3 regions of the Pseudoalteromonas sp. T1lg21 genome follow, and region 2 is predicted to be linked to each of the others. Evidence: predicted binding sites of a transcription regulator. Region 2 holds the regulator's gene; each other region holds the start of a gene.
What was found. Region 2 encodes FliA, which starts transcription of late flagellar genes. Its sites were predicted from a motif close to CTAAAGNTNNNNNNNNNNNNGCCGATA; they were not measured.
Positions count from the first base shown of each region.

Region 1: a site for FliA is predicted at 5,407-5,433, ahead of C2M25_RS02450 (DUF5610 domain-containing protein). Genes of this name have one in related genera too.
Region 3: a site for FliA is predicted at 4,508-4,534, ahead of C2M25_RS16640 (VC2046/SO_2500 family protein). Genes of this name have one in related genera too.

Region 1 is NZ_PQBX01000003.1:1,175-8,452, reverse strand. It holds gene ccoG (cytochrome c oxidase accessory protein CcoG) at 1-1,333, shown strand, start outside; gene C2M25_RS02475 (serine/threonine protein kinase) at 1,399-2,373, shown strand; gene C2M25_RS02470 (thiol:disulfide interchange protein DsbA/DsbL) at 2,404-3,027, shown strand; gene C2M25_RS02465 (thiol:disulfide interchange protein DsbA/DsbL) at 3,046-3,684, shown strand; gene C2M25_RS02460 (DUF523 domain-containing protein) at 3,743-4,198, shown strand; gene trmA (tRNA (uridine(54)-C5)-methyltransferase TrmA) at 4,201-5,298, opposite strand; gene C2M25_RS02450 (DUF5610 domain-containing protein) at 5,463-6,581, shown strand; gene murI (glutamate racemase) at 6,647-7,278, shown strand, end outside.
Region 2 is NZ_PQBX01000060.1:208,479-215,756, forward strand. It holds gene flhA (flagellar biosynthesis protein FlhA) at 1-316, shown strand, start outside; gene flhF (flagellar biosynthesis protein FlhF) at 337-1,815, shown strand; gene C2M25_RS14890 (MinD/ParA family ATP-binding protein) at 1,808-2,668, shown strand; gene C2M25_RS14895 (RNA polymerase sigma factor FliA) at 2,695-3,405, shown strand; gene cheY (chemotaxis response regulator CheY) at 3,446-3,829, shown strand; gene C2M25_RS14905 (protein phosphatase CheZ) at 3,847-4,614, shown strand; gene C2M25_RS14910 (chemotaxis protein CheA) at 4,630-6,927, shown strand; gene C2M25_RS14915 (protein-glutamate methylesterase/protein-glutamine glutaminase) at 6,991-7,278, shown strand, end outside.
Region 3 is NZ_PQBX01000060.1:583,242-590,519, reverse strand. It holds gene C2M25_RS16660 (carbohydrate binding family 9 domain-containing protein) at 1-872, shown strand, start outside; gene C2M25_RS22055 (hypothetical protein) at 869-1,672, shown strand; gene cysK (cysteine synthase A) at 1,866-2,834, shown strand; gene C2M25_RS16650 (hypothetical protein) at 2,983-3,423, shown strand; gene C2M25_RS16645 (DUF6172 family protein) at 3,497-3,796, opposite strand; gene C2M25_RS16640 (VC2046/SO_2500 family protein) at 3,958-4,473, opposite strand; tRNA gene C2M25_RS16635 (tRNA-Tyr) at 4,586-4,670, shown strand; tRNA gene C2M25_RS16630 (tRNA-Tyr) at 4,720-4,804, shown strand; gene C2M25_RS16625 (M48 family metallopeptidase) at 4,963-5,643, opposite strand; gene C2M25_RS16620 (ion channel) at 5,746-6,726, shown strand; gene C2M25_RS16615 (GGDEF domain-containing protein) at 6,723-7,278, opposite strand, start outside.

The sequences.
Region 1 (7,278 bases), on a different contig from region 2:
TATTTATGTTAGAGCTGTAACAGGTTTACACCAATTGCTAAGACAGCGAATTGGTTTTGTCGGCATGCTTGCATTTATGTTACTACCTTGGATTAACTTCCACGGCCAACAAGCTGTATTGTTTGATTTGGTAGGGCAAAAGTTTAACATTTTTGGTTTAACGCTTTGGCCACAAGATCTGACTATCCTTGCTTTCATTTTAATGTTGGCGGCGTTTGCATTGTTCTTGGTGACGACCTTCTATGGTCGGGTCTGGTGTGGTTATACCTGTCCGCAAACCGTTTGGACTTTCATTTTTATTTGGTTTGAAGAAAAGTTTGAGGGCAGCGCAAATCAGCGTAAGAAACTAGACCAACGCCCGATGGATTTTGATAAGTTTTGGCGTAAAAGTGCTAAACACGGTAGTTGGTGGTTATTTTCACTTTATACCGCATTTACTTTTGTTGGTTATTTCACGCCTATCCGCCAGCTTTTGCCTGATCTGTTTACGCTTGATGCAACAGCCTATTCGTATATTTGTTTAGCCGTATTTGCAGTATGTACGTATGGGAATGCGGGTTGGATGCGCGAGATTATGTGTTTACACATTTGTCCTTATTCTCGCTTTCAATCAGCGATGTTCGATAAAGATACCTTTACCGTGAGCTATGACGAAGCGCGTGGTGAAAACCGTGGTCCACGTTCACGCAAGCAAGATCCAAAAGAAATGGGTTTAGGTGATTGTATAGATTGTAACTTATGTGTGCAGGTGTGCCCAACGGGGATCGATATTCGTAACGGTTTACAATACGAGTGCATTAACTGTGGTGCATGTATTGATGCATGTGATGGGGTGATGGATAAAATGAATTACCCGCGTGGACTTATTTCCTACACCACAGAACGTAATTTAGAAACGCCAGACAACAAAACACATGCACTGCGTCCTAAGTTAATTGGCTATCTAGTTATCTTAGTGGTGTTAACGGGTGCGCTGGTGGCAAATATTGCGATGCGCAAACCGATGGACTTAGATATCATCCGTGACCGTAACCAGTTATACCGTGTTGACTTTAATGGCATGGTTGAAAATACCTATACATTAAAAGTTATCAACAAAGCGCAACATGATCAGACCTTTAATATTCGTGTTGAAGGACTCGATAACTTTGAATACATTGGTAAGCAGACATTCACCGTACCTTCTGGTGAATCTTACAATGTGCCATTGTCATTAGTGGTTGACCCTTATGATTTGAAAAAGCCAATGACGAAGTTTGAGTTTGTACTTTCTGTCGATGGTGAGCCAGATGTGCAGATTTCGCAGCCGAGTAACTTCTTTAAGGCGCGATAATTAAGTACACTGAGCAAATGAATAAAAAGCGGGATTTTCCCGCTTTTTTTATATGATGAGACATTATGAGTAAATTTAGTTTTGTTGACCTCACACCCGATTCAATTTTAGATGCAGTTGAAAGTATCGGTGTTTATGCTGAATCGGGACTGCTGGCCTTAAATAGCTACGAGAACCGTGTATATCAATTTAAAGCAGAAGATGGTCATCGTTATGTTGTAAAGTTTTACCGACCAGAGCGCTGGAGCAAAGCACAAATATTAGAAGAGCATGCCTTTGCATTTGAACTTGCTGAAGCTGAAGTGCCGGTTGTTGCGCCTGTAATTATCGAAGGGCAAAGCTTGTTTGAGCATGATGGTTATTTGTTTGCGTTATTCCCAAGTGTGGGAGGGCGCATTTTTGAGGTCGATAATTTAGATCAACTCGATGTACTTGGTCGTTTAATTGGGCGAATGCATCAAGTTGCAAAAGCAAAGCCATTTGAACATAGGCCTGTGATCAGCTGCGAAGAATATCTGCAGACAGCTAAAGTTCAGTTACAAGCAAGTAACTTGGTGCCAATGGCTTTAGAAACTGCGTTTTATACCATCTTAGATTTGGTGATAAAAGAAACCACCGCGCAATATAAAAATGTTGAAACCATCCGCCTGCACGGCGATTGCCATGCCGGTAATATATTGTGGTCTGGTGATGCATTAATGTTTGTTGATTTAGATGACAGCCGACAAGGGCCTGCAATTCAAGATCTTTGGATGATGCTCAGTGGCGATCGTAACAACCAACTGTTACAGTTAGACACCTTAGTGGCTGCTTATGAAGAATTTTGCGACTTTGATCACAGCCAATTAAAGTTGATTGAACCGCTCAGAGCGATGCGAATGGTGCATTACATGGGGTGGTTGGCAAAAAGATGGGATGATCCTGCGTTCCCACGGAACTTTTCATGGTTTGCTGAAGACAAATATTGGGAGCAGCAAATACTAGCGCTAAAAGAACAGCTTGCAGCGTTACAGGAAGCGCCATTAAAATTATTACCATAAATTTTAAAAGTTAAGAAAGACGAGAAAACAATGTTTAAAAAATTAAAGTTAAGTCTACTCATTTTATGTTTACCATTTGCGGCCCTAGCAGCTGATTTTGAAGCAGGTAATCAATACGAAGTATTAAAAACCGAAAAGAGTGCAACGCCTCAAGTAACCGAGTTCTTTTCATTTTATTGCCCACACTGTTTTCAGTTTGAACCGGTTGCAAAAGCATTATCTGCCAACCTGCCTGAAGGGACTGAATTTGTAAAAAGTCATGTTAACTTTTTAGGTGGTGTGTCTAAGGAAACGCAAAGCAACTTGAGCTATGCCTACTTAATTGCTAAGCAACATGGCAAAGGTGAGCAAGTTGCTGATCAAATTTTTAATAGCATCCACAGACAGCGTGCTTTACTCAAAGATATGAAAGACGTAAAAGCATTACTTGCGACTAATGGTATTAGCAACGACGTGTTTGATGCTGAAATTTCAAGCATGCCAGTGATTAGTGCTGAACAAGCAATGCGAGACAAACAAGAAAAGTATTCACAAATGCGTGCCTTAACAGGTGTGCCTACTTTTATCGTCAATGATAAATATAAAATCAACTTAAATACCATCAAGAGCCAGCAGATGCTTGATGAGTTAGTCGAATTTTTATTAAAACAATAATTTCGGAGTAATGAAGTAATGATCAAATTAGTAAAAGCTGTATTAATGGCAGCCACGCTAGGTTTAGCGGCAAATGCCTCAGCAGCGCAATATGAAGAAGGTAAGCATTATGAAACGATTGATGCGCGCGCTTCTAAAAAGCCAGAAGTAAAAGAGTTCTTCTCATTCTATTGCCCGCACTGTAATACATTTGAGCCTATCGTTGCTGATCTTAAAACGATGCTTAAAGAGGGTGTTAAGTTTAAAAAGAGCCACGTAAATTTTGTTGGCCCTCGCGATCCAGAAATCCAAACTGTTTTAGCACAGGGTTATGCAACTGCAACGGTATTACCAAATAGCGATAAGTTAGTTGCAGCTGTGTTTGATCATATTCACACTAAGCGTGCACGTATTAATGAACTGGCAGACATGAAAGACATCTTCGTTGCACAAGGTGTAACAGCAGAAGACTTTGATAAGTACTACAACAGTTTTTCTGTGCGCACGATGGCGTCTAAAATGACTCGCGATCAAGAATACTATCAACAAAAAGGTGCGTTAAAAGGCGTTCCAACCTTTATTGTTAACGGTAAATACCGTTTAATCTTAGGTGCGGATTCAGGTATTAGCGATGCGAAGAGCATGGCAGACTTAATTAATTACCTAGCTGATAAATAAGCTCAATTAAATTTAATTAAAAGCTCCGTTCGCGGAGCTTTTTTGTTGGTAAAGAAAAATGCAAAAACTATTAGTTTCAAGCTGTTTGTTAGGAACCCCTGTTCGTTATGATGGGCAATCGCAAAATTTACTTCATCCAGGCTTAGAAACACTTAAACAACAGGGAAGGTTAGTGGCATTTTGTCCTGAAGTGGCTGGTGGCTTACCGACACCAAGGCCGCCTGCAGAAATTAAAGCGGGCAGAGTACTTACCAAAGATGCGCAAGATGTCACAGTACAATTTGCTTATGGCGCAGAACAAGCACTTAAGCTTTGCAAAAAGCAAGGCATTCATTTTGCATTATTAAAAGAATCAAGCCCATCATGTGGTCGCAATACTATTTATGATGGTAGTCATTCAGGAAAGAAAATATCAGGGATGGGGTTAACTGCAAAACTGTTAACCGACAACAATATAGAAGTCTTCAGTGAGCAGCAGTTGCCAGCGCTTTTTGCTGCGCTGGCAGAGAAATAATTTTATTTGCGTTGCAAAAACACACCTGATTCGATGTGGTGGGTGTAAGGGAATTGATCAAAAATCGCAAAGCGTTTTACTTCATGGGTTTTGCATAAGTGATCAAGGTCACGCTCTAGGGTATCGGGATTACACGAGATATAAATAATGTTGTCGTAGTTGGCAACTAAGTCACATGTCAGTTTGTCCATGCCTGCGCGTGGTGGATCTACCAAGATTGTTTGGCAGTTATAGCTTTTCAGATCTATGCCATCTAAACGCGAGAAGGTACGTTCGCCTTTCATCGCTTGAGTGAACTCTTCACTCGACATACGAATAATATCTAAGTTATCAACTTTGTTCTGTGCAATATTGTATTGCGCTGAGTAAACCGATGATTTTGATATCTCAGTGGCTAATACGCGATCGAATGAACCGGCAAGGGCAATAGAAAAGTTTCCATTTCCACAATATAGCTCAAGCAAATCATTGCTAAGTGGTTGGCAAAGCGCTTGTGCCCACTCGAGCATTTTGATGTTCACTTTCGCATTTGGTTGTGTAAAGCTATTTTCGACTTGTTGATAAATAAGCTCTTTACCGTTTACGTTAAGACGCTCGATAACATAGTCATTACCAATCACTTCTTTTTGCTTACGAGCACGACCAATAAAATCAATTTTAAACTGTGTGCTAAGTGTTGCCTTAAGCTCTTTAATTGCTTGCAGCCACTGCTCATCTAATTGTTTGTGATATAACAAGCTAACAAGGATTTCGCCACTTAAACTTGATAGGTAATCGATTTGAAATAGCTTACGGCGCAGAACTTCGCTACCTTTTAAGTTTTCGATCATGGCTTGCATAACTTCACCTACTAAAGGTGCTGCAGGGTCAAACTCATCAACGCGGATTTTTTCTTTAGTTTGTTGATCAAACATGATGTGAAACAGGTCTTCACCTTCATGCCATACTCGAAACTCTGCACGTTGGCGGTAATGAATAGGATCAGAGCCAAACACTTCTAATTTTTCGACACCAAAACGTCGAAACTGTGAGGTGATGCGCTGCTCTTTCTCACTCAATTGTGCATCGTATTGAGTTGTATCAATTTTTATAACCGCCATGGCTGATTACCTTTTATCTCTTAGCTTTATAACGGCGCTATTGTAGGGAGCGCTGAGGATTTGTCTAGTTTTGTTATTTATTTTAGTGTCGTTTTTTTATACAAAAAACTTAAGTTCTGTGGTTTTTGGTCGATAATGAGTTAACCATAACATGGAGTCGGATCATGAAAATTGGCAACCTAGGCTATATGCCTAATACAAATGTGAATAAATACAATGGTAAGCAGGCATTGCAACAGCCTACCATTCAAAATCGTCAAGATAGTTATCAACAACGCGGACGTGAGCTCGCGGCAAAAGTTCTTGATGATAAACTTGCAGAGGCATTAGGCCTACCTAAAGCCGAAGAGAAAAAAGATAAGCCGCTGTTCGACTTTGAAGAGATCGTAAAAAACGTTCTCGACTTTGTTGGCGGTGCACTTCGTAAAGCAAAAGCCGATGGTGCTGATGATGAAAAACTCAAAGGCATGCTAGGTGATGCACGTAAAGGTGTGCAAATGGGCATCGACGATGCGTATGGTGAGCTTAAAGAGTCAGGCATTCTCAACGATGACATTGAAGAAGGGATCAAAAAGTCTAAAGAAGGTATCTACAAAGGTATTGATGAATTAGAGGAAGACTTGTTCAATCCTAAACCGAATGCGGTTTCAGTAAGCCAAGCTCAGTATATTAGTTTAAGTAATAACGCTGAATACACCTTCACCACCGCTGAAGGTGATGAAGTGAGTATTAGTTTTGCAGATGCATATCAAAGTAAGTCAGCAAGCAGCTATAGCAAAAATGGTGATAACGAGGCCTTTGTCAGTGAATCGTCTCAATCTCGTGACTTATCATTCTCGATGACAGTCAATGGCGATCTAAATGAGCAAGAGCAGCAAGCTATCAATGAACTGATGGAAGACTTACAAAGTGTCAGTGAGACATTCTTCTCTGGTTCATTAGAAGATGCCTTTGAACAAGCTAAAGAGTTGAACTTAGGCAACGAGCAACTTGTTGGCTTTACGATGGATCTGAAACAAACCAAAACAGTGGCAGCTATTAAAGGCTATGAAGAATATAAACCAGCCCCTGAAAAAGAAGTTGCTGAGAAAATTGCGCCATTTAATGACGACTTGAAGCAGGCGTTTAATAAAGCGGGCGATATTGGTTTGCAAAATGAACTAGCTGGCATCTTACAATGGTTAAACCAAGATAAAGAAGAAGTCAGTAAGTTGGTAGATTATACCAAAGCCATGTTTGAGCAAATGAATAAGCTACGTTCGGCAACAGAAGAAGAAGCGTAGCCCTTCTTTCTTTTTATTAAGCCACATGGCAAACTGCTGACCTTTGATGATCCGAGGTAAGCAGTTTGTCAGTTCATATAATGGTGTTTGATTCAGGTATAGGTGGAACAACCGTACTAGAACAGATCCAAGCTGTGATCCCTGATGCTGATTATAGCTATTTTATGGATAATGCTTTATTGCCTTATGGCGCACAAAGCCAGCAAACGATCATCGCTCGTCTTTTTGCACTACTAAAGTTTATAGAAACAGCAAACTTACACGTAGATATCCTAGTTATTGCCTGTAATACCGCTTCTACCTCTGCATTAGAAACTATTCGCCCTAATACAAACATCGAAGTTGTTGGTGTTGTACCTGCGATAAAGCCTGCGTGCGCTATTAGTAAGAGTAAACATATTGGTTTATTGGCAACACCATCGACGACTAAGAGTCGCTACACTGCAAACTTAATTAGTACTCATAGCCAAGGCACACAAGTTAGCTTATATGGATCAACGGCGCTGGTGGAAATTGCTGAAACACTATTTCATACGCAGAAAATCAATAAAGCAAAGCTTGAGAAAGTATTGAGTGATTTAGCGATAGCAGAAGATATAGATGTATTAGTTCTTGGTTGTACGCATTTCCCATTACTCGCCAGCGCGATTAGTGATTACTTCAAACAACAGGTATTACTCATTGATTCAGGTAAAGC
Region 2 (7,278 bases):
TATGTCTTCTGAGATCCCTGTCATAACCTTGGCGCCTGAGTTGGAACAGATGTTGCATCAGTCACTTCAGAATGCAGGTGACGAAGGTGCCGGAATAGAGCCAGGCCTTGCAGAGCGACTTCAACAATCATTGAATGAAGCGCATCAAAACCAAGAAATGGCCGGTGAACCTTCGATACTGTTAACGTCAGGAATGTTACGTACTGTGTTATCTCGATTCGTTAAGTACACCATCCCAGGTTTAAGGGTGATGTCTTACCAAGAGGTACCAGACGAAAGACAGATTAAGATTGTCAGCTCAGTAGGCCAACAATAGGATAGTAAAGGGGTTGAACCATGAAAATTAAACGTTTTTTTGCTAAAGATATGCGCACAGCACTGAAAGAAGTGAAAGATGAACTAGGTGTTGATGCGGTTATTATGTCGAACAAAAAGCTTGCTAACGGTGTTGAAATCGTTGCAGCAGTTGACTATGACAAAGCAGCCCCGAAAGCCGAAGCAGCACCTGTGGTGCAAGCAAAACCTGCACCACAGCATAACTTTGTTAAGCCAGAGCCAATGCGTGCCAAGCCTGAGCCGCAAGCTAAAGTTGCGGATAGCCTACAAGCGTTACTTGAGCGTCAAGCCCCACGCCCTCGTTCGCCAGAGCTTGCATCAATGTTTAGCCAATCTGGTATCGATACCAGTGAACACTATCAGCCTAAAGCACCTAGCTATCAGCAACAACAACCTGAGTATGCACACGCTCCTCGTTTTCAACAACAAGCAGCGCCTCGTGTGCAAACTCAAGCGCATAGCTTAGGTTTTGATGACGACTTAGATTCTGGTTTTGATGATTTAGATTCACCAGCAGAGCACAAAAGCGCTGCGCCAGCTAATCAGTCAGAAATGACGACCATGCGCGAAGAAATGAACGCGATCCGTCAATTACTTGAACACCAAGTTTCTGGCTTAATGCAACAAGACATGGCCCGTCGCGATCCGACTCGTGCGTGTATGATTGACCGCTTAGCTGGTATGGGCATTGAGCGTGATGTAGCAGAGCAAATGGCGTGTTTCATTCCTGACGATGTATCTCGCCAACAAGCATGGCAAGCATTACTGCAAATGGTTGAAAACCAAATGCATACAACGAATAACGAAATATTGCGTCAAGGCGGTGTATTTGCGTTAGTGGGACCAACAGGCGTTGGTAAAACTACTACAGTTGCAAAACTAGCTGCATTAGGTGCGCAAAAATATGGCGCCGATAAAGTGGCGTTGATCACTACTGATACTTACAGAATTGGTGCCTACGAACAATTGGCGACTTATGGTCGTATTATTGGTTGTGGCGTAAAGCAAGTAAAAGATGCGAATGAATTAGCAGAAGTGTTATACCATTTACGTAATAAGCGTCTAGTATTAATAGACACAGCGGGTATGAGCCAACGCGACTTACGTTTAACTGAGCAATTAAACACCCTAATGCGTAATCAGCGTGTTGATATTCGTAGTTATTTAGTATTAAGTGCAACAGCACAGATTAATGTCTTGCAAGAAACCGTAAGACACTTTAAAAAGGTTCACCTAAGTGGCTGTATCTTCACTAAATTGGATGAATCTTTAAGTTTAGGTGAGATTATTAGCATAGCGATTCAAAATCGTCTGCCAATAGGGTATCTTACTAACGGTCAGCGCGTTCCTGAGGATATTCGCGTAGCGAATGCTGAAAAACTAGTGAAAAAAGCTGAACAATTGTATTTAAAACGAGCAAAAGCACAACATTCAAGACGTCAAGCAGTAGCGTCGAACACAGTAGGGATGTATGATTAACACAGTATTAGATCAAGCAAGCGGCCTGCGCAAAATGAATCAAAATAATAATAGTGGCGTTAAAGTTATCGCTGTTACTGGCGGTAAAGGTGGTGTGGGTAAAACCAACGTTTCACTCAATACCGCAATTGCATTAGGTCAGCTAGGTAATCGTGTATTAGTACTAGATGCCGATTTAGGTCTGGCAAACTGTGACGTAATGCTTGGCCTTCGTGTTGAACGTAACTTATCTCATGTTTTATCAGGCGAGTGTGAGCTTGATGAAATTCTTGTTGAAGGCCCTGCAGGCATCAAAATTGTACCAGCAACGTCTGGCTCACAAAGCATGGTGGAATTAACACCTTCAGAGCATGCTGGCCTTATTCGCGCTTTTAGCGAGTTAAACACTGAGTTTGATATTTTAATTGTCGATACCGCCGCGGGTATTTCTGACATGGTATTAAGCTTTTCTCGTGCAGCCCAAGATGTTGTTGTGGTTGTATGTGATGAACCTACCTCAATTACCGATGCTTACGCACTTATTAAAGTCCTGAGCCGCGAGCATGGCGTATACAAATTTAAAATTGTTGCCAATATGGTGCGCAGTATGCGTGAAGGGCAAGAATTATTTGCTAAACTTTCAAAAGTAACGGATCGTTTTTTAGATGTTTCAATGGAGTTAGTTGCAACCATTCCTTATGACGAGAACATGCGTAAATCAACGCGTCGTCAAAAAGTGATTGTTGAATTATTCCCGAACTCACCGGCAGCGGTGGCGTTTAAAACATTAGCAACAAAAGCAGTTAAGTGGCCGATCCCTAATCAACCGTCTGGCCATTTAGAATTTTTTATTGAAAAACTAGTAAACGGCTAACTATGACAACATCGGTGAATAAAGCGATGGGATATCAATCAGCACAGAATCTGAATGCGATTGTTGAAAAACATGCCTCTTTAGTTAAAAAAGTGGCGTGCCATCTAATTGCTCGTTTACCTGCCAGTGTACAACTCGATGATTTAATTCAATCAGGTATGATTGGCCTGATTGAAGCGTCAAAAAACTTTGATGCAAGCAAAGGTGCAAGCTTCGAAACTTTCGCAGGTATTCGTATTCGTGGTGCGATGTTAGACGAAATTCGTAGAGGTGATTGGGCTCCTCGCTCAGTTCACCGCAATGCCCGCCTTGTGGCTGAAACCATATCTGAATTAGAAAGTACGCTAAATCGTGAACCAAAAGACACTGAAGTAGCTGAAAAACTTGATATTACACTGGATGAGTACCATCATATTCTACATGATGTAAATTCGAGTAAAGTATTAGGTATAGAAGACTTAGGCGTAGATGAAGACGTCATCACACCAGTAGGTCAGGATTTAGGACTAGACAAACCGTTTAATAACGTTAAAAATGAGCGGTTTAACCAGTCTCTATTAACGGCAATCCAATCGTTACCAGAAAGAGATGCTCTTGTTTTGTCTTTGTACTACAACGACGAAATGAACTTAAAAGAAATAGGACACATACTCGATGTTAGCGAGTCGCGTGTGAGTCAAATACATGGTCAGGCGATGATTAAGCTCAAAGCAAAAATCAATGACTGGATTAATTAGTAGTAAGTAAATAAAGGTTCAAACCTCACCGGAGGATGTTTTGGATAAAAACATGAAAATTCTTGTTGTTGATGATTTTTCTACAATGAGACGTATCATTAAAAATCTATTAAGGGATTTAGGTTTTACCAATGTGCAGGAAGCTGACGACGGTTCAACAGCATTACCAATGCTACAAAATCAAGAATTTGATTTTGTTGTAACAGATTGGAACATGCCTGGTATGCAAGGTATTGATTTGTTACGCGCAATTCGTGCTGATGATAGCCTTAAGCATATTCCTGTATTAATGGTGACAGCTGAAGCGAAAAAAGAACAAATTGTTGCTGCTGCTCAAGCAGGTGTTAATGGCTATATCGTTAAACCATTCACTGCTGCGACACTTAAAACCAAATTGGAAAAAGTGTTCGAACGTTTAGGTTAATCTAAGGGGAGAGGCTTATGTCAGCACTTGCTGCGCCTCAAATAAGTTTAGAGCAAGCTCGTCAACTTGTTGAGTATCTTGAAAATGGTGAACAAGAAAAAGCCGATAAGCTGATTCTTGAAGCTGCATCGAAAGAACAATCAGAGTTGTTTGCTGAAGTCGGTAAATTGACGCGTCAGCTTCATGAAGCGTTAAAAAACTTTGACTTAGATACTCGTCTCGCCGATTTAACTACCGAAGCGATCCCAGACGCTAAGCAGCGTTTAAATTATGTTATGGAAATGACAGAAAGCGCCGCAAATAAAACCATGGATGCGGTTGAAGCAAGTTTACCGATTGCACAACAACTTGCTGATGAAATCGCAACAATAAAACCCACTTGGGATCGTTTAATGAGCCGAGAAATTGAACTCGGTGAATTTAAATCGTTATGTCATAGCTTAGATAAGTTCATGAATAACTCGCACACCAAAACCGACGAACTACAAGGTTTGATGACTAATGTGTTGATGGCGCAGGACTATCAAGACTTAACGGGGCAGGTTATCCGCCGAGTCATCGAATTAGTGCGAGAAGTAGAAGACAGTTTAATTAATCTCTTAACTGTGTTTGGCAGTCAAGAAGATGGTCATCAACAACAAGAAAAACAGGCCATAGAAAAAGCACCTGCGACCAGTGATACACTAGCAGGTCCTGAAGGGCCGATTATTGATAGTGAGTCTCGCGATGATGTTGTCTCAGGACAAGATGAAGTCGATGACCTATTATCAAGTCTGGGCTTCTAAGAGGAGAGTAGCTGCATGAGCTTTGAAGTCGATGAAGATATATTACAGGATTTCCTTGTTGAAGCAGGGGAAATCTTAGAGCTTTTGTCAGAGCAATTAGTCGAGCTTGAAAATAACCCAGAAGACAAAGATCTTTTAAACGCCATTTTTAGAGGCTTTCACACTGTAAAAGGTGGTGCAGGTTTCTTGAGCATGACAGAGCTTGTTGATGCGTGTCATGGTGCAGAGAATGTTTTCGATTTATTACGTCAAGGTGTGCGTACAGTTACACCTGAGCTGATGGATGTAATCCTACAGGCCCTCGACACTATCAATGAAATGTTCGCTACGATTCAAAATCGCGAACAACCAGAGCCCGCAGATCAAGCCCTATTAGATGTTCTTCATAAATTAAGCCAGCCACCTACAGCAGAAGAGCTCGCTGGTGAAGATATTTCTGTAGCAGGCGATGTTGCAGTTGCACCTGAAGAGCCTGTTATTGAAGAGCCAGTTGTCGATACGCCTGACGTTACAGCTGATATCGCGACAGATAATATTGATGAAGATGACCCATTTGCTTTCGACATGTTGTTTGATGGCGGTGGTCTTGCAGATAGCAAGCCTGAATCACAGAACATTGACGAAATCACCGAAGATGAATTTGAAAGCCTACTTGATGAGCTTCATGGCAAGGGGCAAGGTCCTGCTTCAACCACGCCAGATGTAATTAGTAGCGACAGTGACGACATCACTGATGACGAATTTGACAGCTTATTAGATGAGTTACACGGCGTTGGCAATTTCGGTGAAGTAAAACAAGATAAAGTTGCTCAGCCAGAACCTGTTAAAGCTGCTGAACCTGTTGCACCAACACCTGCTGCAGAAGCAACAAGTAGTGGTTCAGACGATGAAATTAGCGATGACGAGTTTGAAGCCTTACTTGACGAATTACATGGGAAAGGCAGTGCGCCACAGTCTTTAGAAACGGCAGCGCCAGAAAAAGCCCCAGAAACGCCTAAAGCGGAGCCTGCAAAACCTGCTCAACCAGCAGCTTCAAAACCTGCGGCTCAACCTGCACCAGCAGCAAGTAAACCAGCGCCAGCTCCAGCAAAAGCACCGGAAAAAGCTCCCGTCGCTGCAGCAGCGCCAAAGAAAGCGCCACCACCACAGGCTGAAACAACCGTACGTGTTGATACAAAACGCCTTGATGAAATCATGAATATGGTGGGTGAGTTAGTATTGGTTCGTAACCGTTTGGTAAGCCTTGCTAATAACAGCAACAGCGAGTCAATGGGTAAAGCTATTTCTAATCTAGATGTGGTGACAGCTGACTTGCAAGGTGCGGTTATGAAAACCCGCATGCAGCCAATCAAGAAAGTCTTTGGTCGTTTTCCACGCGTTGTTCGTGACTTAGCGCGTAGCTTAAGAAAAGACATCAACTTACAATTAGTTGGTGAAGAAACCGATTTAGATAAAAACTTAGTAGAAGCTCTGGCCGATCCTTTAGTGCACTTAGTGCGTAACTCGGTTGACCATGGTATTGAAATGCCTGATGTGCGTGAAGCTGCAGGCAAGCCGCGTACAGGTACTGTAACGCTGTCGGCTTCGCAAGAAGGTGATCACATCCTACTTACTATCCGCGATGATGGTGCGGGTATGGATGCAGAGAAACTGAAGAAAATTGCGATCACCAAAGGTGTTATCGACCATGACCAAGCAAGCCGTTTATCAGATACAGAAGCATATAATCTAATTTTTGCGCCAGGTTTCTCAACGAAAGAAGAAATCTCTGATATTTCAGGCCGTGGCGTGGGTATGGATGTAGTGAAAACTAAAATCACCCAATTAAACGGCTCAGTTAATATTCAGTCTGAATTAGGTGTAGGGACTGCACTTGAAATCAAGGTGCCGTTGACGCTTGCGATTCTACCAACCTTAATGGTTATTGTTGGTGAGCAAACATTTGCTTTACCACTTGCTGGTGTAAGCGAAATATTCCATCTTGATTTAACGAAAACAAACGTAGTGGATGGTCAGCTGACAATTATTGTACGTGAAAAAGCGATACCGCTTTTCTACTTACAACATTGGTTAGTAAAAGGAGCCAACCGCCAAGAGCGCAAAGCAGAAGGTCACGTGGTTATTGTTCAAATAGGCACTAAACAAGTGGGCTTTGTGGTTGACTCGTTAATTGGTCAAGAAGAGGTGGTGATTAAACCTCTTGATGCATTATTGCAAGGCACTCCGGGTATGGCTGGTGCAACCATCACGTCTGATGGGGGTATCGCACTTATTTTAGACGTACCTAGCATGCTGAAGCACTACGTTGGCTAATAATAAATAGTAAAGTGCAGCGCTCAAGCTGCACTTTCAATGAAATAAAACAAGAGAGTGCCAATGGCAGTCAAAGTATTAGTTGTTGATGATTCAAGCTTTTTTCGCCGTAGAGTGAGCGAAATTTTAGAGCAAGACAGCAATATTCAGGTAATTGGTTTTGCCGTAAATGGTCGTGAAGCGGTAGATAAAGCCCGTGAATTAAGACCTGATGTAATTACTATGGATGTTGAAATGCCTGTTCTTGATGGCATTAGTGCCGTGAAAGAAATAATGGCAGCAACACCGACTCCTATCTTAATGTTTTCATCACTCACCCGTGATGGCGCAACAGCAACCCTAGATGCACTG
Region 3 (7,278 bases), 370 kb from region 2:
ACCAAGGCTTTGAACAAGCGAAGCAAGGCAACAACGTGGCAATTATTCCATCTGTGGTGCTTGGCAAAAATGAGACCCGTGATATTGATGGCTCAGAAGTGGCAGATTGGCAGTCAGAAAACAATACTGAAGCCAGTCTCGATGTAAAATGGGGGATCACCCCAGACATTACTTTAAATGCGACCATTAATCCTGATTTTTCTCAGGTCGAAGCGGATGTCGCACAATTGAGCGTGAACAATAATTTCAGTTTGTTCTTCCCTGAAAAGCGCGCCTTCTTTTTAGATAACGCTGACTACTTTGCCTCAACACTTAACCTTATTCATACCCGTAATATTGCCCAACCAGATTACGGCACGAAAATCACCGGCAGCAAAAATGGCCATACATTTGCCGGTTTCATTGCCAATGACACACGAACAAATGTGTTGATCCCGGGCAATTTAGGTTCATCGCTTGTCGCCCTCGACGAAAAAGGTGAAAACGGTGCCCTGCGTTATCGATACGATTTTGAATCAGGGTTATCACTTGGCTCAACGGCAACACACAGACAAAGTGATGACTACAAGAACACGGTTTACAGTATTGATAGTAAATACAAACCAACAGTCAACGATGTTTTTTTAGTGCAAGTATTAAAGTCACAAACGCAATACAGCCAAGACTTCATAGATGAGTTATGTGATGGAGATAACTGCTCACAGCCAGAGCAAGTAAGCTGTGAATTAAATAGTGACTGCGACTACAACGAAGGCGTACTGCGTGTTTTAAGTAAAGAACAGCAATCAGGCACTGGTTACTATGTAAAGTATCAGCACGACGAGAAATATTGGCGCGCATTTGCCGATTATAATTATGCGATGCCGATTTGAGAGCAGACTTAGGTTTTATCTCACAAGTTGATTTTAAGAAGTTTACGACTGGGGGTGAATACCGTTGGTATGGTGATAAAGGTAATTGGTGGAATCGCGCAAACCTTTATGCCGATTGGGATATTACTCATAACGAAAATAACGAACTTCTTGAAAAAGAAGCACAGACTAGCTTTTCTGTGAGTGGTCCATTACAAAGCTTTTTTGAGCTGTCTGTTGAACACAGAAACCGAACCGGCCTTCGTCATGATAAATCACGTTTAGATATTGATGGCAACACAGATATGTTTAGCGAAAATGGCGTTGGCTTTTATAGTGACTTTAAGCCAACCGCTGGGGTATTTGCTTCTTTATTTATGTATACAGGTAATGCTGTCGACTTAGCGAATAACCGCGTTGGTGATAAATTCCATATTCGCCCAGTACTGAATATGAATCTTGGTAAACATTTTGAAGTACGTTTACGTCATACTTATGAGCAGCTTGAGGCTGATGGCAGTGAAGTATTTACCGCTAATTTAAGTGATGTGCGTTTAACTTATCAATTCAACGTAAATAGCTTTGTACGCCTTGCAGTCATTTATACTGACTTAGAGCGTAATCAAGCTAATTACATAGATGATGTAGATAGCCAATATAAAAACCTCGCCACTCAACTATTGTATTCTTACAAGTTGAATCCGCAAACGGTATTCTTTGCTGGCTACTCTGATAATGGCTACCAAGATGATGAGCTTTCATCCATCACCAAAGAGCAGCGCACCTTATTTGCTAAATTTAGCTACGCTTGGTTACTCTAACCTGACTTTGCGCACCTTTGGGTGCGCGCCCTTCTTTTCCCACCTTATTACTAAATGCTATAAGCCTATTCGCTATATGTTATAGCCAAACTTTACTTTCGTTTTTTATTCACCACAGTAAAGTGTGACTATTACAGATCGGTAGCCTAAGCTATTTGGTCACGATTGAATAAATTGCTTCCAAGGGAACACTATGTCTAACATTTTTGAAGATAATTCATTAACGATTGGTAATACACCAATTGTAAAGCTTAACCGCGTAACCTCAGGTAATGTTTTTGCTAAAGTAGAATCACGTAACCCAAGCTTTAGTGTTAAATGCCGTATTGGCGCTTCAATGATCTGGGAAGCAGAAAAGTCAGGCGTATTAACCAAAGACAAAGAGCTAATCGAGCCTACATCTGGTAACACAGGTATTGCGCTTGCATTCGTTGCTGCATCACGTGGTTATAAATTAACACTGACTATGCCTAATACAATGAGCTTAGAGCGTCGTAAACTATTAAAAGCGTTAGGTGCCAACCTAGTATTGACTGATGGCGCTAAAGGCATGAATGGCGCAATCGAAAAAGCAAAAGAAATTCAAGCAAGTGAGCCTGAAAAGTACATTCTTTTACAGCAATTCGAAAACCCAGCAAACCCGAAAATTCACTTCGAAACAACGGGTCCTGAAATCTATGAAGCAATGGACGGTAAAATCGACATCTTCGTAGCAGGTGTTGGTACAGGTGGTACTATTACAGGTGTTAGCCGTTACCTTAAACTAGAAAAAGGCCTAAACGTGCAATCTGTTGCTGTTGAGCCAACTAACTCACCTGTTATTAGCCAAACTTTAGCTGGCGAAGAAATTAAACCGGGTCCTCATAAAATTCAAGGTATCGGTGCAGGCTTCATCCCTGGCAACCTTGATTTAGAAGTGATTGATGCCGCAGAGCAAGTATCAAATGAAGATGCTATTGCAATGGCTCACGAACTGATGAAAAACGAAGGTATTTTAGTGGGTATTTCATCGGGTGCTGCAGTCGTTGCTGCAAAACGCCTTGCTGAAAAACCTGAAAACGCAGACAAAAATATCGTGGTAATTTTACCAAGTGCAACTGAGCGTTACTTATCTAGTCCATTATTTGCTGAAGAATTCAGCGACAAAGAGCTTGTTCAGTAATAACAACTAAGTTGTCAAAAAAGGATGCAGAGATGCATCCTTTTTTATTACCCAAAATAAATAAAACCAATAATTTTACCGAGTTAACTTTACATCAAGCTGATTTAGTCACACACTTAATCTCAAGTTAACTCGTAAAACAACAACAATGAAAAATATACTCTTAATTTTTGTTCTATTAAGTAGCTGCTTTCTTTTCGGTTGCGGTTCTGAAGATGCGCCTAAAGGCGAAAAAAACACCCCTGGTAATGTGGCGACTCTGTATTTCGATGCCTTATATAACCAAAACGATTTGAACCTTGCTATGGAATACGCCACCCCAAAAATGGCGCGTATTATGAAATCTTACGGTACCGCTGGGCAGTTCGCTCGCAACCTAGTCAATATGCAATACGACGAGGTGGTAATTGAAGTCGATATGACCAATATGAGTCTACGCGAACAATACGGTGATAAAGCCAATATCAATTTAATCTTCACAGGCTACTTTAACGGTAAAAAAGTTGATGATATGCGCAGTGTGAAAATGATGCGTAAAAAAGGCAATTGGTACATAGAAAAAATCAATGCCGATCCATTTGCACGTTGATTAATTACTAAAACTAAAAAAGGGCCTGAAGGCCCTTTTTTGGTAAGAGTATAACTGCAGAACAGTATGGATATTACTCTTCGTCAAACTCTTGCTGTTGACGCTGTGCAGGACGCGCTAAGATCTCAACGTAGAACGATGTAAGCCCTTTAGCTTCAATATCGCTGATACATTTATTAATCTCTGCCACGTGAACGACATTGGCCTCATCCGCTGATTCACCAAACTTACAGTCAAACGCCCAATAATCGGCATCTGCTGGGAGTGTTTTATTACGCTCACGTTTTAAGTATTTTTTTACTTCGTGCTTGGCTGCATCAACCATACGAGGGTATTTAATTTTCTCGTGGTTTAGCGTGAATGTTTTCTTCATTATAGTCCTAGTAACTTGGTTCAATGACAATGGCAAAAGCCATAGACTGCTATTATAACAAGCACATCTTAATTTAGCTGTACTTTTTGCAGTTTTACTTAAATATAAGTGTATTCTTAGTTTATTCGTAGTCTATGACAGTTCGATTAAGCCACTTATACTTAAGCTGTAGCTAAATGTAGGGGTTGATGTATCGCCTCGTCGGTAAGGCTATCATAAAATGCAGCAGCGTCGATTTGTGGGCGCTCCACAGGTTTATTTTTTTCATAAAAACGTTTTCTAACTGCTGGCTCACAGTTATCAATCACTTCAAGTGGCACATGCAGCTTGTCATCACGGACATTCAGCGGTTCTGGGTTTAAGCAATGATGTAACCTAATATCCGACAAACCACCTTGCAGTAATTTAAATGCATTGTCTTGGCCTATCAACATATCGAATTGTTCAGGAGCTAATGGTTGTGATGGACCAGCACCGAGTTCTTTACGCAGAACCGATTCAGATACATCAGGACTGGTTAATTCTGTTTTTGGCAGGTGAAACTGGCTAAAATCGAGCGCATCATGAGAAAGCATTGCTAGTAATAAAGCAAACTCTCCAGAGCGGTGCTCGTGTACACTTTTATTTAGACGATTATCGAGTTGACTCTCAGTGAGCAACAAACCATCAATCTGCATAGTCTTTAGCCAAATAGTTTCTTGATTAACCAGTTATCGGCATTTATGCATTTTTCTTTAGTTTTTTTCTTTACTTAAATAATCAGTTTGCTATTATCAGCGCCGTTGCATTGGAGGGGTTCCCGAGCGGCCAAAGGGATCAGACTGTAAATCTGACGGCTCAGCCTTCGCTGGTTCGAATCCAGCTCCCTCCACCACTTTCCTTCTTAGAAAAGTGGGGCCAAATGCAATAGTAAAAATCTGTGTGGAGGGGTTCCCGAGCGGCCAAAGGGATCAGACTGTAAATCTGACGGCTCAGCCTTCGCTGGTTCGAATCCAGCTCCCTCCACCACTCTTTACTCTTTCTACCTTTACTCTTTCTACCTTTGCTCTTTCTACCTTTGCTCTTTCTAACTTTACTCTTTCTAACTTTACTCTTTCTAACTTTACTCTTTCTAACTTTACTCTTTCTAACTTTACTCTTTCTAACTTTACTCTCGCTAACTTAAGCTACCAACTCAAACTACTTCCATTTGCTTTAAGCCATTGCTCTGCTTTTTTATAATTTGGATAAAACTGGCTCACACGTTGCCAAAACTTAGCGCTATGGTTCATATGCAAAAGATGCGCAAGTTCGTGTACAACCACATAATCAATCACCCAGGTTGGCGCACTTGCTAAATGTAGATTAAAAGTCAGCTCGCGGCGCTTATTACAACTGCCCCAACGACGTTTATAATGTTGAATTTTAAGCTTTGTAGGGAGTGCTTCAGACATCTGTACACAATAATCATGAACACGCATTTCAATATAGCTCTCAAGCTTTTCATGTAAAAACTGCTCAAGCAATGCTAGGTAGTTAGCTTCTTGATGTTTGACGCGCGATGAAATAGATAAGGTAAGCCTAGCGTGTGCATCTTGTTGCCACATGCTTTTAGTGCCTTTTGCAAATACTATCGGAACATCTTGCCCAAACAACTTAATTGTCGCGTTTGCAAGAGGAAGTTGACGGCGTTCAGCATGAATGGATTGTTTGGCAATTTGTTCAGCGACCCAATCTTGCTTGGTCTTAAGCCAGGCATCAATCTCAGTTTGTGGAACATAAAAAGGTGCATAAACAGTGAGTTTCTGCTGGGCAACTTTAATTGCCACTGTGGTTCTGCGTTTACTGCGCTTTAAGGTGTAATCCAACAAAGATAAGCCAATTCAATTAATAAATATGAGAGATTCCATTTTACCCTGTCAAATAGCTGCTAATCTATAAAGATGACTCACAAATAAGTTTTCATCTTTATGCCTGACAAACCATGTTGTAGTTATATTTCCCCAACAGGTAACAAGTGCCAAGAAACAGATATGGGCTCTGGATTTTGCTTTTGGCATGATAGTAAATTTGATAAATCAGGGCTAGATCTAACCCAAAAATTAGAGCGCTATGCAAAAAAAGGTGGCTTATTAGAAGGCCTGCAATTGCAAAGAGCGAACCTTTCAGGGTTAGACCTGATCAAGCAGGATGACGAAGAAGGTTATGATCTCTCCTATTGTAATTTTTATCGTGCGAATTTAACGGGCGCTCATTTATTTAATAATAAAATAGCCAACGCTTCATTAATGAAAGCCAATTTACATAGTGCGAGTTTACATTACTGTGATTTAAAAAATACCAACTTATTGGGCATCAAACTCAACGACAGCAGAATTGATAATATCGAGTTGGGTAACCAATTATTACAAGAAGCGGCTGCATTTAAAGCACGTAAAAATAAACAGCATGATGAAGCACGAGACTTATTTGAGCAATCTGAAGAAATATATCGCAATTTAAGAAAAGCCTCTGAACATCAAGGGCTTTTTGAGCTCGCCGGTAACTTCACCTACAAAGAATTAAGAATGCGTCATGCGCAATACCGAAAAGGCTCAACCAAGCAAATTACTTCCAGCTTTATAGATATGCTCTGTGGTTATGGCGAAAAGCCCGAAAATGTCATTCGCTTTAGTCTGTCACTCATTATTTGCTGTGCATTTTGTTATTTCCTATTTGGGGTAAGTTACCAAGATTCTGTCATGCAACTGAGCTTTGAAAATTCATTTCAAAGCAATTTGTCGGCATTGTTGAATAGTTTTTACTTCAGCGTGGTGACTTTTACAACCCTTGGCTATGGTGACATTACGCCAATAGGTTTTTCGAGGTTAATCGCAGCCATAGAAGCATTTTGTGGTAGCTTTTCGCTTGCTTTATTCGTCGTTGTTTTTGTAAAGCGTATGACTCGCTAACGCATAATGTATGAACCCTTATGCTCTTTTGCCTGATACATTTTTTTGTCGGCTCGATTAATTAACTCTTCAGCATCTACCGTGCTATCAAGTGGCGCTGCAATAAGACCAAAACTTAGATGAAGCTCAGGGTATTGTTGTTCAAATGCGGCTATAAGTTTTTCACAAATAGTAAAGGCGCTATCTAACTCGCAATCGGGTAAGATGATGCAAAATTCATCGCCGCCATAACGGCACGGTATATCAATCTCGCGAATATTATCAAGTAAGTATTGGCCTATATATTTAAGGACTTCGTCGCCTTTTAAATGCCCTTGTGTATCATTTACTGACTTAAAGTCATCGAGATCAAAATAAACAACCGTTAATGGCGATTTGTGACGTCTGGCTCTGGCAAGGTCGCGTTGTAATAGCTCTTGCATGACACGCCGGTTGTAGAGGTTAGTAAGTGGGTCAAGCTTAGCTAGCTTCTCAAGTTCTTGAGTACGCTGAGCGACTTTTTCTTCAAGGCCTTTCGCATAGACTTCGGTGCGGCGTTTCGCATTTTCAATT